2 regions of the Arthrobacter sp. 05N428_2 genome follow, and region 2 is predicted to be linked to the other one. Evidence: riboswitches for the same ligand, from Rfam matches in the RefSeq annotation. Region 2 holds a riboswitch; the other holds the start of a gene.
The links. Region 2 has a riboswitch for cyclic di-AMP ahead of AC1DGI_RS13725 (NlpC/P60 family protein). Riboswitches for the same ligand answer to the same signal wherever they lie in the genome.
Positions count from the first base shown of each region.

Region 1: linked by a shared signal. The riboswitch ahead of AC1DGI_RS01565 (aggregation-promoting factor C-terminal-like domain-containing protein) and the one ahead of AC1DGI_RS13725 (NlpC/P60 family protein) in region 2 are both predicted to bind cyclic di-AMP.

Region 1 covers NZ_JBFTMR010000001.1:318,210-324,294, reverse strand. Annotated here, with positions in the region: gene AC1DGI_RS01575 (glycosyltransferase family 39 protein) at 1-476, shown strand, start outside; gene AC1DGI_RS01570 (ArnT family glycosyltransferase) at 483-2,591, shown strand; cyclic di-AMP (ydaO/yuaA leader) riboswitch at 2,830-3,000, shown strand; gene AC1DGI_RS01565 (aggregation-promoting factor C-terminal-like domain-containing protein) at 2,999-3,772, shown strand; gene AC1DGI_RS01560 (glyoxalase superfamily protein) at 3,883-4,260, opposite strand; gene upp (uracil phosphoribosyltransferase) at 4,323-4,958, opposite strand; gene AC1DGI_RS01550 (phosphatase PAP2 family protein) at 4,971-5,801, opposite strand; gene AC1DGI_RS01545 (nucleoside deaminase) at 5,884-6,085, shown strand, end outside.
Region 2 covers NZ_JBFTMR010000012.1:20,957-27,041, forward strand. Annotated here, with positions in the region: gene AC1DGI_RS13705 (MFS transporter) at 1-203, shown strand, start outside; gene serC (phosphoserine transaminase) at 229-1,359, opposite strand; gene AC1DGI_RS13715 (iron-dependent transcriptional repressor DtxR) at 1,715-2,410, shown strand; cyclic di-AMP (ydaO/yuaA leader) riboswitch at 2,563-2,772, shown strand; gene AC1DGI_RS13720 (M23 family metallopeptidase) at 2,777-3,592, shown strand; cyclic di-AMP (ydaO/yuaA leader) riboswitch at 3,740-3,898, shown strand; gene AC1DGI_RS13725 (NlpC/P60 family protein) at 4,162-4,920, shown strand; gene AC1DGI_RS13730 (HNH endonuclease) at 5,164-5,664, shown strand; gene mobA (molybdenum cofactor guanylyltransferase) at 5,726-6,085, shown strand, end outside.

The DNA.
Region 1 (6,085 bases), on a different contig from region 2:
CGCACTCCGGTTCGATCCCGACATCCGGGCCCACCGGGTCCGCGATGGGCGGCGGTTTCGGGGCAGCCGGCAGGACCGGCGGCGACCGCGTGTTCGGCGGCACCGCCGCGGCCCGGGGCGGCGGAGCGGGCGGGCCGGGCGAGGGAACGGCGTCGCCGGAGCTGACCGCACTGCTGAAGTCCTCCGGTGCCAAATGGTCTGCGATTGTCTCCGGCGCCACCCAGGCGGCGAGCCTGGAACTCGCCAGCGGCACCAGCGTGATCGCGCTCGGCGGCTGGAATGGCGGCGACCCCTACCCGACGCTCGCGCAGTTCCAGGCCATGGTGAGCCGCGGAGATATCGGCTACTTCATCTCCGCCGGCGGCATGGGCGGCTTCGGCGGCCGCGGCGGCAACTCTGAGGTCGCCACCTGGGTCGCTGCCAACTACCAGGCCCAGACCGTCGGCACCGCCACGGTCTACAAGCTGGGGGTCTAGGGCGCCATGACCGACACCCTGAATCCCCGCACCGCGGAGACGCCACACGTGCCAGCCCCGCAGGCCCAGCCCGCGTCCGGCCCGCCGGGCGCGCCTGTCCTGCAGGCACAGCCAGCCGCCGGCGCCCGCGGGTCCGGCGCCCGGCGCCCGCGCCTGCGGCTGGAACTGGCGGCGCTGCTGTTGGGCACTGCCGTGCTGTACCTGTGGAACCTCGGTGCCTCCGGCTGGGCCAACGCCTTCTATTCCGCTGCGGCCCAGGCCGGTTCGCAGGACTGGACGGCCTGGTTCTTTGGCTCTTCCGACGCCGCCAACGCCATCACCGTGGACAAACCGCCGGCGTCGCTGTGGGTGATGGGCCTCTCCGTGCGCCTCTTCGGCCTGAGCTCATGGAGCATCCTGGTCCCGCAGGCCATCATGGGTGTCGGCACCGTCTGGCTGGTCTACGTGGCCGTCCGCCGGGCCGCGGCCCCCGCCACGGCCGACGCCCGGCTGGCGCACCGCGCGGGGCTGCTCGCCGGTGCCGTCATGGCGCTGACCCCGGTGGCCGTGCTGATGTTCCGGTTCAACAACCCGGACGCCCTGCTGGTGCTCCTGATGACCGCGGCCGCCTACGCCGTGCTGCGCTCCATCCAGGACGCGCGCCTGCGCTGGCTCTTGTTGGCCGGGGCGCTCCTGGGCTTTGGCTTCCTCACCAAGCAGTTGCAGGTGCTGCTGGTTGTCCCCGGCTTCGCCCTGGCCTACCTGGTCGCGGCACCGGTCGGGCTGGGCAAACGTCTCCTGCACCTGCTCGCCACGGGCGGGGCGATGACCGTCGCGGCCGGCTGGTGGCTGGCCGCCGTCGAACTCATCCCGGCGGCGGACCGCCCGTACATCGGCGGCTCCCAGAACAACTCCATCCTCGAGCTTACCCTCGGCTACAACGGCCTGGGCCGGCTCAGCGGCGACGAAACCGGGAGCGTGGGCGGCGGCAACGGCTGGGGCACGCCCGGGCTCTTCCGGCTTTTCAACAGCGAGTTCGGCGGCCAGATCGCCTGGCTGCTGCCGGCGGTGCTGCTGCTCGGCGCGGGGCTGCTGTGGCTCGGAAGGCTGGCACCGCGGACCGACGCCGTGCGGGCCTCGGTGATTATCTGGGGCTCCTGGGTGGCGGTCACCGGGCTGACGTTCAGCCTCATGGCCGGGATCATCCACCCGTACTACATGGTGGCGCTGGCGCCCGGGATCGCGGGGCTCGCCGGCCTGGGCGGGGTATTGCTCTGGCAGCGGCGGGACCAGCCCGTGGCCGCCGCGCTGCTCGCCGTCGCTGTCGTGGCGGCCGGGGTCATGGGCGCCGCCCTGCTCGGCCGCACGCCGACCTTCGTGCCTTGGCTGCGCTGGGTGGTCCTGCTGGGCTCGCTCGCCGCGGCCGGCGCGGTGCTGGCCGCGGCGGCGCCAGGCTTCAGGGCGACGGCGCTGAGGCGTGGCGTCCCGGCAGCATCGGGGATCATGACGCGCACGACGGCGGTGCTCGCGGTGGGCGCTGCCCTCGCCGGGCCGCTGGCGTACTCGCTGTCCACCGCGGCGACGGCCCAGAGCGGCTCGATCGTCAGCGCCGGTCCGGCCGTGTCCGGCCGGGGCGGCGCAGGGTTCCCGGCGGTCTTCGGCGGCAACGGCGGGTTTGGCGGCGGCCCCGGAGTGAACTCCAACGGCACGGCGAACGGCGCCGGGCGCGGCCCTGGCGGCGGCGGGCGCGGCCCTGGCGGCGGCGGGGCCGGCGGAATGGGCGGCCTGCTCGGGGCCACCACACCGTCCGCGGCCCTTGTGACGGCGCTGCAGGCAGGCGCCGGCAGCTTCACCTGGGCGGCCGCCGTCGTCGGATCCAACAACGCCGCCGGCTATCAGCTGGCGACGGGACTCCCCGTGATGGCCGTGGGCGGGTTCAACGGCACCGACCCGGCTCCGACGCTCGCGCAGTTCCAGCAGTACGTTGCCGACGGGAAGATCCACTACTTCATCGCCGGCCGCACAATGCAGGGCCAAAGCGGCTCCGACGACGCCGCGCGGATTGCCTCATGGGTGGCGGCCAACTTCGCCGCCCAGACCATCGGCGGGACCACCGTCTACCTGCTGGCCGGGTAGGCGGACGGGCCCCGGCCGCCGTTTCGACGGTTCCGCGCCCGCTCGCTGTTCGGCAGCACAGGGTGGGCACGGAAGCGTCGAAACGGGCCGGGCCGGCGCACTCGGAGGGCACGCGCAGGGCAAGCCGCCACACCGCCGCCTGGACTTGTCGTTACCGAAATGTGACTTCTAGTCGAAAGTCAGGTACCGTTTTAGGGTGCGCCAGTCAATCTGGCCGCACATCCGGACTGACGCCACACTCTGCCGCTTGCCGGATTCCGCTGGACCAGGCAGAGACGGGGGACCCAGTGTTCCCGGGCATCTGCATCCATGCACCCCTTGGGGTTAAGCCGCCACGATGAAATTCCGTGCGGCCGGATTTCGCATCCGAACCCGACAGCTAACTCCGTAGGCGTTGAGAGGCGACAATGACTGACTTTAAGGCACAAACGCGCCCAGAAGGCGCTAAACAGACGTCCGAAGACGACGCCGCGCGCCACCGCGCCGAACCGGCCCAGCGCTCGGCCGTGACCCGGCCCGCTCCCAAAGGCAAGCGTGCCCGCTCCGCCGCCGGCGCCCCGTCCAAAGGCAAGCGCGCCGCCGTCGTAGTCACTGCGTTCGCGGTGCTGCTCGGGGTCGGCGCCGCAGGCCAGGCCTCCGGCGCGGCAACCCACACTGCCGCCGCCCCCAAGGAAGCGTCGCAGCCGGCGCTGGACCTTGAACGTCTCGGCAGCTACACGCCTGCGTCATCCGCCCCGGCCAGCATCCAGGCCAAGCCCGCCGAGATCAGGCCCGCCGAAGCCCCCGCGCCGGCAGTTCCTCCTGCGGCCCCCGCCCCGGCCCCTGCTGCTCCGCCCGCCCCGGCCCCCGCACCGGCGCAGCCGGTCGCCGTCGACGATCCCGCCGGCGCGCAGGCCTATGCCGCCGCGCAGCTGCCGGTCCACGGCTGGGCGGCCAGCGAGATGCAGTGCCTGCAGAAGCTGTGGACCAGGGAGTCCGACTGGAGGACAACCGCCACCAACGCCAGCAGCGGCGCCTACGGTGTGGTTCAGTCCCTGCCGGCCGAAAAGATGGCCAGCGCGGGAGCGGACTACCTGACCAACTACCGGACCCAGATCAACTGGGGCCTGCAGTACGTCCAGCAGCGCTACGGCTCACCGTGCGGTGCCCTGAACTTCCATTACGCGAACAACTGGTACTAAGCCGCACAACCGGCACGGACAGAGACGCGCAGCGAGGCCCTGGATCCACCGGAACCGGGGCCTCTTGCCTGCCTGACGCGGCACCGCCCGGGTGACCGTCGTGCCGGCGGTCAGCCGTTTGGCCGGCCGGGGATGCACTGTACGGCCCACTTATTGCCGTCGGGGTCGGCGAAGTAGACGAACTGCCCCCAGTCCTTGATGTCGACGTCGCTGACGTCCACGCCGTTGTCCTTGAGTTGCCGGTGCGCGGCCTGGATGTCGCTGACCACGAGTTGCAGGCTTGGGGCGGTGCCGGGCGGGGCGTCGATGAGGCCCTCGCCGATCGCGATCGAGCAACCCGAGCCAGTCGGCGTCAGCTGGACGAACCTGATGCCCTCCGAGGGGCGCTCGTCGTAGTCGGCGTTGAAACCGACCTTGTTGACATAAAAGTCTTTGGCTCGGTCCACATCGGACACGGGGACAATTACGAGTTCAAGTTTCCAGTCCATGGGCACAGGCTAGACCCCGACGGCGTCCGCCGGAACCCCGTACCGGCGTGTTGTTCCGGCAGTTAGACCGCGATGCCGTACAGGCGGTCGCCGGCGTCGCCCAGCCCGGGGACAATGTAGGACTTCTCGTTGAGCTTCTCGTCGATCGAGGCCAGCACGATGGTCACGTTGGCGTCCGAGAGCTCCTCTTCCAGCTTGGCCAGGCCCTCCGGGGCGGCCAGAAGGCAGATGCACGTCACGTCCGAGGCGCCGCGCTTGAACAGGAACTTGATCGCCTCGCGCAGCGTGCCGCCCGTGGCCAGCATGGGGTCCAGGACAAAGATCTGGCGGTCCGTGAGGTCCTCCGGGAGGCGCTCGGCATAGGTGATGATGTCCAGGGTCTCTTCATCGCGGGCCATGCCTAGGAAGCCGACCTCGGCGGTGGGGACCAGCTTGGTCATGCCCTCCAGCATGCCGAGCCCGGCGCGCAGGATCGGGACCACCAGCGGGGTGGGCTTGGTGAAGGCGGTGCCGATGGTGGTGCTGACCGGCGTCTCGATGGTCACCGGTTCGGTGCGGACATCCCGGGTTGCCTCGTAGGCCAGGAGCGTGACGAGCTCCTCGGTGAGGTGGCGGAAGACCGGGGACGGGGTGTTCTTGTCCCGCAAGACGGTGAGCTTATGGGCGACCAGCGGGTGGTCCACAACGAGAGTGCGCATGGGTCAAAACTATCACCCGGAGGTCGGCGGACCGCCCGCCGGACCGCGGGTATCGACGTCGGCTGCCCCGCCGGCCGCGAGACCGTCCTGCAGGTGCACCTCGTTGTCGAACGTCGGCGCGGGACCGGCATGTTCGCGGTGCCGCAGCACATGGAAGAGCCGGTGGGCCAGAATCACGATCCCCACCCAGCCAAGCCCCAGCACCCAGCCGATAATCACATCGGTCATCCAGTGGTGGCCCAGAAAGACCCGGCTCATGCCCATCGCAAAAATAAACAGCACCCCGGCCGTGATCAGACCCACCCGGGCCACAGTGCGGTGCACCTGCAGGCAGGCGAGATAGACCACGAGCCCGATCACCACCGTGGTGTTCAGGGTGTGGCCGCTGGGAAAGGACGGCGAGTCCTCATAGGGCGGCACCGCATCGGCGTGGTCCGGCCGCGTCCGGCCGATCAGTTTCTTGCCCACCGCGGTGGCCGTGACCGATACGGCGGCTGCGCCTCCGATCAGGATCAGCGGGCGCCAGGTCCGGGAGACCCAGATCAGCAACGCCGTCAGGATGCTGGCCAGGATCGGCATCCCAATTCCGCCGCCGATGTTGGTGAAGCCGGTGACGAACGAGTCCAGGCCCGGGCTGCGCAGCTGTTCCATGAACGCCAGCGTGGGCTTGTCCAGGTTCGCCAGCCCGGCGGAGTCCACGACGTTGTCATAGACTTCGGCGCTCAGCAGCGCCAGCACCACCACCACCACGCCGCCAATGAGCATCGTGATCCACAAGGCGGCGTAGGGCACCACCCAACGGCCCCAGCGCCGCATCAGCCAACTCTCAGTCCTGGTGCTCATTGCCGTCTCCCGACTTCCAGGTGCGCCCGGCTACGGTGCGCAGTGTGCTTAGGATGCATAGCGTCGAAACTATCATTGAGCCATGACTACCCCGGAGCCACGCCATGCCGAATGGATGGGCCTGGCCCTCGCCGAAGCCCGTCGGGCCCTGGCAACCGCGGACGTGCCGATCGGCGCCGTCGTGATCGGACCGGACGGTTCGGTGCTCGGCGCCGGGCGCAATGAGCGCGAGGCGCTCGGGGACCCGACGGCGCACGCCGAGATGGTGGCCATCCGCGCGGCGG
Region 2 (6,085 bases):
TCGGCTTCAACCGCCGGGCCCGGGGGTTGCGGTACTTCCGGGTTGTCCCGGCAGCTTCGGCCCCGGCGGGTGCAGTTGCGGCGGGTGCCCGCCAGGAAAGTGCTGCCGTTGACGGCGCAACGGCGGACGGCGCAACGGCGGACGGCGCAACGGCGGACGGCGCCGGCCGGGTGGAGAACCCGGACAACGCCGTCGACCGCTGACCAGTCCCGGACCGGACCGCCCGGACTACCGCTTGAGCTCGCCCACCACGAAATCGATGCACTCGAGCAGCGCGGAGACGTCGTCCGGTTCGATCGCCACGAAGGTAGCGATGCGCAGCTGGTTGCGGCCCAGCTTGCGGTACGGCTCGGTATCGACGACGCCGTTGGCGCGCAGGACTTTGGCGATGGCCGAGGCATCAATCGAGTCGTCGAAGTCGATTGTGGCGATCACGTTGGAGCGGTCCTCGGCCGCGGCCACGAACGGCGTGGCGTAGGAGGAGGCCTCGGCCCAGCGGTAGATCCGGCCGGCCGAATCGGCGGTCCGGGCGGCGGCGAAGTCGAGGCCGCCGTTGCTGTTGAGCCACTTCACCTGCGCATCCAAGGTCACCAGGGTGGCCAGCGCCGGTGTGTTGTAGGTCTGGTTCAGCCGCGAGTTCTCGATCGCGGTCTGCAGGTCCAGGAAGTCCGGAATCCAGCGTCCGCCGGCCTTGACTCGGGCCGCACGCTCCAAGGCTGCCGGGGAAAACAGGCCAAGCCACAGGCCGCCGTCGGACGCGAAGTTCTTCTGCGGCGCAAAGTAATACACATCCGCCTCGGCAACGTCGACGTCGAGGCCGCCGGCCGCGGAGGTGGCGTCGACCAACACGAGGGACCCCTCGTCCGCGCCCGCCACGCGCTTGACCGGAGCGGCGACGCCGGTGGACGTCTCGTTTTGCGGCCAGGCGTACGCGTCAACTCCGGCTTCGGCCCGCGCCTCGGGGCGGGTGCCCGGCTCGGACTTGATGATCGAGGATGCCGCCAGGAATGGTGCCTTGTTGGTGGCCGCGGCGAATTTGGAGCCGAACTCGCCGAATGACAGGTGCTGCGCCTTGTTTTCCACGAGGCCGAAGCTGGCGATGTCCCAGAACGCCGTGGAACCGCCGACGCCGAGGACCACTTCGTAGCCTTCGGGGGCGCGGAAGAAGTCACTCAGGCCGGTGCGGACCGAACCCACCAGATTCTTCACCGGCGCCTGCCGGTGCGAGGTGCCCAGCAGCGTTGCCGACGCCGCGGACAGGGCCTCCATCTGCTCCGGCCGGACCTTCGATGGACCGGCGCCAAACCGGCCGTCCTTGGGCAGGAGGTTCGCGGGAATGGTGATGCGGGTGTCGCTCACAGTGGCTCCAATTTTTCGGCTGGGTGCGTGGCGGGGCTCGGACGGATCCGGGGCGGCTGTGGCCCGGCCCTGATTTATTCTGCCCGACGGGCGCGGCCGGGCGGGAAATTCGTCCGTCACAGTCCGGTACAGTCCGGTCACCGAGGCGGCAGGCGTCAGGCGGCAGGCGGCAGGCGGCAGGCGGCCGGCGCCAACCGGCGGTGCCCGGGTGTAACGGGCGGGTGCCGGCAGATTATCCGGAGTAATTCAAAATAGGCTAGGCTGTTCGGTGACGTATGGCGGATCTCGCCAGGGCGCATCCTGCACGCTGTACGGTGGGAATGACGCAAGGACGGCGCCCGAGGAGCTGAGCTGAATGACGGATCTGATCGACACGACCGAGATGTATCTGCGGACCATCCTGGAACTCGAAGAAGAGAACATCGTCGCCCTCCGCGCCCGCATTGCCGAGCGGCTCCGCCACTCCGGCCCCACCGTGTCCCAGACCGTCGGCCGGATGGAACGGGACGGCCTCGTGGTGGTTTCCGGCGACCGGCACCTTGAACTGACCGAAGCGGGCCGGAAGCGGGCCATCGAAGTCATGCGCAAGCACCGCCTGGCCGAGCGGCTGCTCGCCGACGTCATCGGACTCGACTGGGCCTACGTCCATGAGGAAGCGTGCCGCTGGGAACACGTGATGAGCGAGCGCGTCGAACAGCGTATTTTCGATATGCTCAACCACCCGACTGTTTCGCCCTACGGAAATCCGATTCCCGGACTCGCCGAACTCGGCGGCCTCCCGGCGTCGGAGACCGCGGACGGCGTGGTGAACCTGCTCGAGGCCATGGCCGGCTACGGCGCGGAATCGCGGATCACCGTGAGCCGGCTGGCCGAGCCCATCCAGGTGGAACCGGAACTGCTGGTGCAGCTGGACGAGGGCGGAATCCGTCCCGGCGCCAAGGTCTCGCTGGAGCGGGTGGGGGAGTACATCTCCGTCCGGGTTCCCGACTTCGAAGGCGCCCTCGAGCTGCCCCCCGAGGTCGCGGCCCACGTGTTTGTGACCCTCGGGTAACTCGGCGCACTGACCCGTCCGCGCTTCACCGGGAAAGTTGTCCACAGGCGAGATAACGAATTTATTACTGCCCGACTTAATCCCCTATAGTTGAGCACTAGCACCGATACTAAAGCGTTACCAGATCCGAAGCCGAGCTCTGCCAGCGGATCAGTACACGAAATCCCTTTCTGGCAGAGGCGGGGGAACCACTACCGGCTGTTGATCCAGCAGCCTCGGGGTGAAGTCCGCTAGCGGCAAGCAAACTCCACGAGGGGTCCCCGGATGCCCTTGTGCCTGGATGCCTGCTCCGGCGGACCGGGTCTTTGATCTCTCTGACCCGAATCCGACAGCTAACTTCGCAGGCTATCCAGAGAGGAACCGTACTTGACCATCCAGACCGTCAGGGGCCGCCGTCGTGCGACCGGTCCCGCTCCGGAGCCGCGCCCGGCCGCAGTCGTCCACGCCGAGCGCCCGCGCGACGCGCGCCGGGATGAGCGCCGCGGCCGGCGGAGCCCGCTCCGCCAGGTAGCTGACTTCGCCGCCGTCAGCGGCGTCGGACAGAAGGCCGGCATAGCCCTGGCCTCGACGGGCCTGGCCCTCACCGTCGCCATTCCGGCCACCGGCCCCGTGATGGCCGACGCCGCCCGGACCACCACGGTTTCCGCCGGCGCGCAGCCCGAGGTCAAGGCCGCGGCCGCGCAGATTGACTTCAGCCGCACGGCGGTGGGCACCAAGGGCGACCCGGACGGCAAGCTCAAGCAGCTGCTGGGTGCCCAGTCGGCCGGCAGCATCACCCGCGCGGCCTCCGCCGGCAGCCTCGGCGCCCCGCTGGATTCCATGGTCACGGCCTCGCCGTTCGGCTACCGGATCAGTCCCATCACGGGGGCCGTCGGGGAATTTCACCGCGGGCAGGACTACGTGGCCCAGTGCGGCACTGCCGTGCATGCCGCTGCCAGCGGCACCGTAACCTTCTCCGGCTGGCACCCCTACGGGGGCGGCAACCGCATCGTGATCGACCACGGCAACGGCCTGGAGACCACGTACAACCATTTGTCCTCCTCGAGCGTCCGCGTGGGCCAGCAAGTCTCCCGCGGCGACGTGGTGGCGATGAGCGGGACCACCGGCGCTTCCACTGGCTGCCACCTCCACTTCGAGGTGATGGTCAATGGGGATGTCGTTGACCCGCTCGGCTGGCTCTAAGCCAAGCCGAGGGACGACTCGCATTTCTGTGACACGCCGTGATCTGAATGTGACATTGAGTCCCGACTGCTGTACTGTTTGAAGCACGCCAACTTCTCCGAAGTTGGCGCTCTTGAGTGGATTGCCTAACTCTGCCACCGCTCAAGGTCCGTTCGCATGACATCGTCTGGCAGGGGCGGGGGAACCAATTTTGGTCTTCGCAAGAAGACCTTGGGGTTAAGTCGCAAAGCTTCCCAGGAAGCAGCGCGGCCGGGTGACTCCCATCCGAATCCGACAGCTCACCTCGTAGGCATTGGGAGAGGCTACTTTCGTGTCTTCACGCCACAATGCTGCGCGTCCTCGCGCTGGCGCGGCTCAGTTGAGCCCGCTGCACACCATGCTCCGTTCTGCCCTTGCCGGCGCCCGGACAGGTTCGCATAACGCAGTTCCCGCTTTTGGCGCGTCTTCGCAGTACACCCTTCGCTAAAGAAACCCGTTTCGGGGCGATCCGGCGTACCCCCAAGATGCCGGAGCGTCCTCAGTCCCGCCTGCAATGAGCGCGGACACAGGATCACGAAAGAGAGAACTGAATGACTACTCGTGCAACTGCACGCCACCGCGCGGAGGTCACCAAGACCAACTCGCTGGCTGTTATTGCCAAGGCCGTCGGCGACAACGCCGGTGGCATGGGTCGCCAGGCCGCGGTTATCGCTGCAGCCTCCGGCCTGGTACTGACCAGCGGTATCGCAGCCAACGCTGCCGAGACCAACGTTCAGCGCGAATCGACTTCGGCTTCCGCCCTTGAAGTACAGTCGACCGCACCGGCCACGATCTCTGCGGCCTCCAGCATCGCGATCTCCTACGACAAGACGTCCGTCACCACGGCGCCGGCCCCGGTTGTCGAGGCTCCCAAGCCTGTCGTCAAGGTCCAGGAAGCTGTCGCTTCCACGGACACCGCTGCCTCCACGGGCACCGCGACCACCGCCTCGCTGACCACTAAGGCTCCGGTTGCCGTCAGCGGCATGGGCGCATCGATCGCCGCTGCTGCCTACGCGCAGATGGGCGTTTCCCAGGACTGCACCATGCTGGTCACCAACGCCCTGGCTGCCGTCGGGATCCATTACCACGGCTGGCCGGCCGGCTACCTGTCCCTCGGCCGTACGGTGAGCGCCGCCGAAGCACAGCCGGGCGACCTCGCCTACTACCAGAACGGCGGCATGGGCGAGGCCCACATCGCGGTCTACGTCGGTAACGGCATGGCGGTCCACGGCGGCTGGAACGGCGGCACCACCGCGCTGTACAGCGTCAACGTCGGCTCCGGCCCGGTCTTCATCCGCGTCGGCGGCTAAGACCCAGCCCCGGCACCAGCCGGAAGCACTCCGAAGGACCCCTGCCCCGGCAGGGGTCCTTTTGCTTTGTGAGCGCAGCCGTTCGGTGGCGGCGCAAACTCCCGGCACGGAACTCTCACAGGGAAAAATTCGGTAATCRGGGCCTTCGGTGTTTACTCTTGTGGTGTCGATCCATAGCCCGACCATGCAGAGGGCAGCCGGCCCTCGTGCCCCTGGCGGGTGCGGCCGTGAAGAGGTATGCGGATGCGCACTCTCGTTCTGAATGCTGGATATGAGCCGCTGGCGGTAGTCACCTTCCGCCGGGCGCTGGTGCTTGTGCTGACCGGAAAGGCCAGCGTGGTGGCCGAAGGGGAGGACCCCGTGGTGGGTCCGCAGGACATCCTCGGCCGCCCGACGGTGATCCTACTTAACCGGTACATCAGGCCCCGGTACAACGCCCTGACGGCGGTCAGCCGCAGGGGAGTGCTGCGCCGGGACAACCACCGCTGCGCGTACTGCGGCAAGGCCGCCCACACGATCGACCATGTGCAGCCCAAATCCCGGGGCGGCGCGGATTCCTGGGAGAACCTCGTGGCAGCGTGCCTGCGCTGCAACAACGCCAAGGGGGACCACACGCCCGCCGAAATGGGCTGGAAACTCGGCTTCGTTCCGGCTCCGCCGAAGGGCACCATCTGGCAGATCAAGGAACTGGAGAAGCCCACCCCGGCCTGGGATCCGTTCCTTCTCCCCGAATCGGCGCACTGAGCGCAGCGCGCCGACCGGACAGCCGGTGCGGCTCCCGGGCTGGTACAGCTAGGCTGGGCGGGTGGAATACGACGCCGTCATCCTCGCCGGGGGCAGGTCCTCCCGGCTTGGTGGTGTGCCCAAGGCCCAGTTGAGGGTCGACGGCGCCACGTTGCTTGAGCGGTCCCTGCAAGCGGCCAGCGGGGCCCGCCGCACCGTCGTCGTCGGTCCCGATCCCGGCGGCCTTCCGCCGGACGTGCTGGGCTGCCGCGAAGATCCCCCGTTCTCCGGTCCGGCGGCGGCGATCGCCGCCGGGCTGTCCGCCCTGGCCGAACCCGGACCCGGAATCGGCGCCGGACCCGGGGCGTGGGCCGGCCGCGCATCCGGTGCTCCAGCTCCCCTGACGCTGCTGCTTGCCTGCGATATGCCGCGGGTTGCCGGC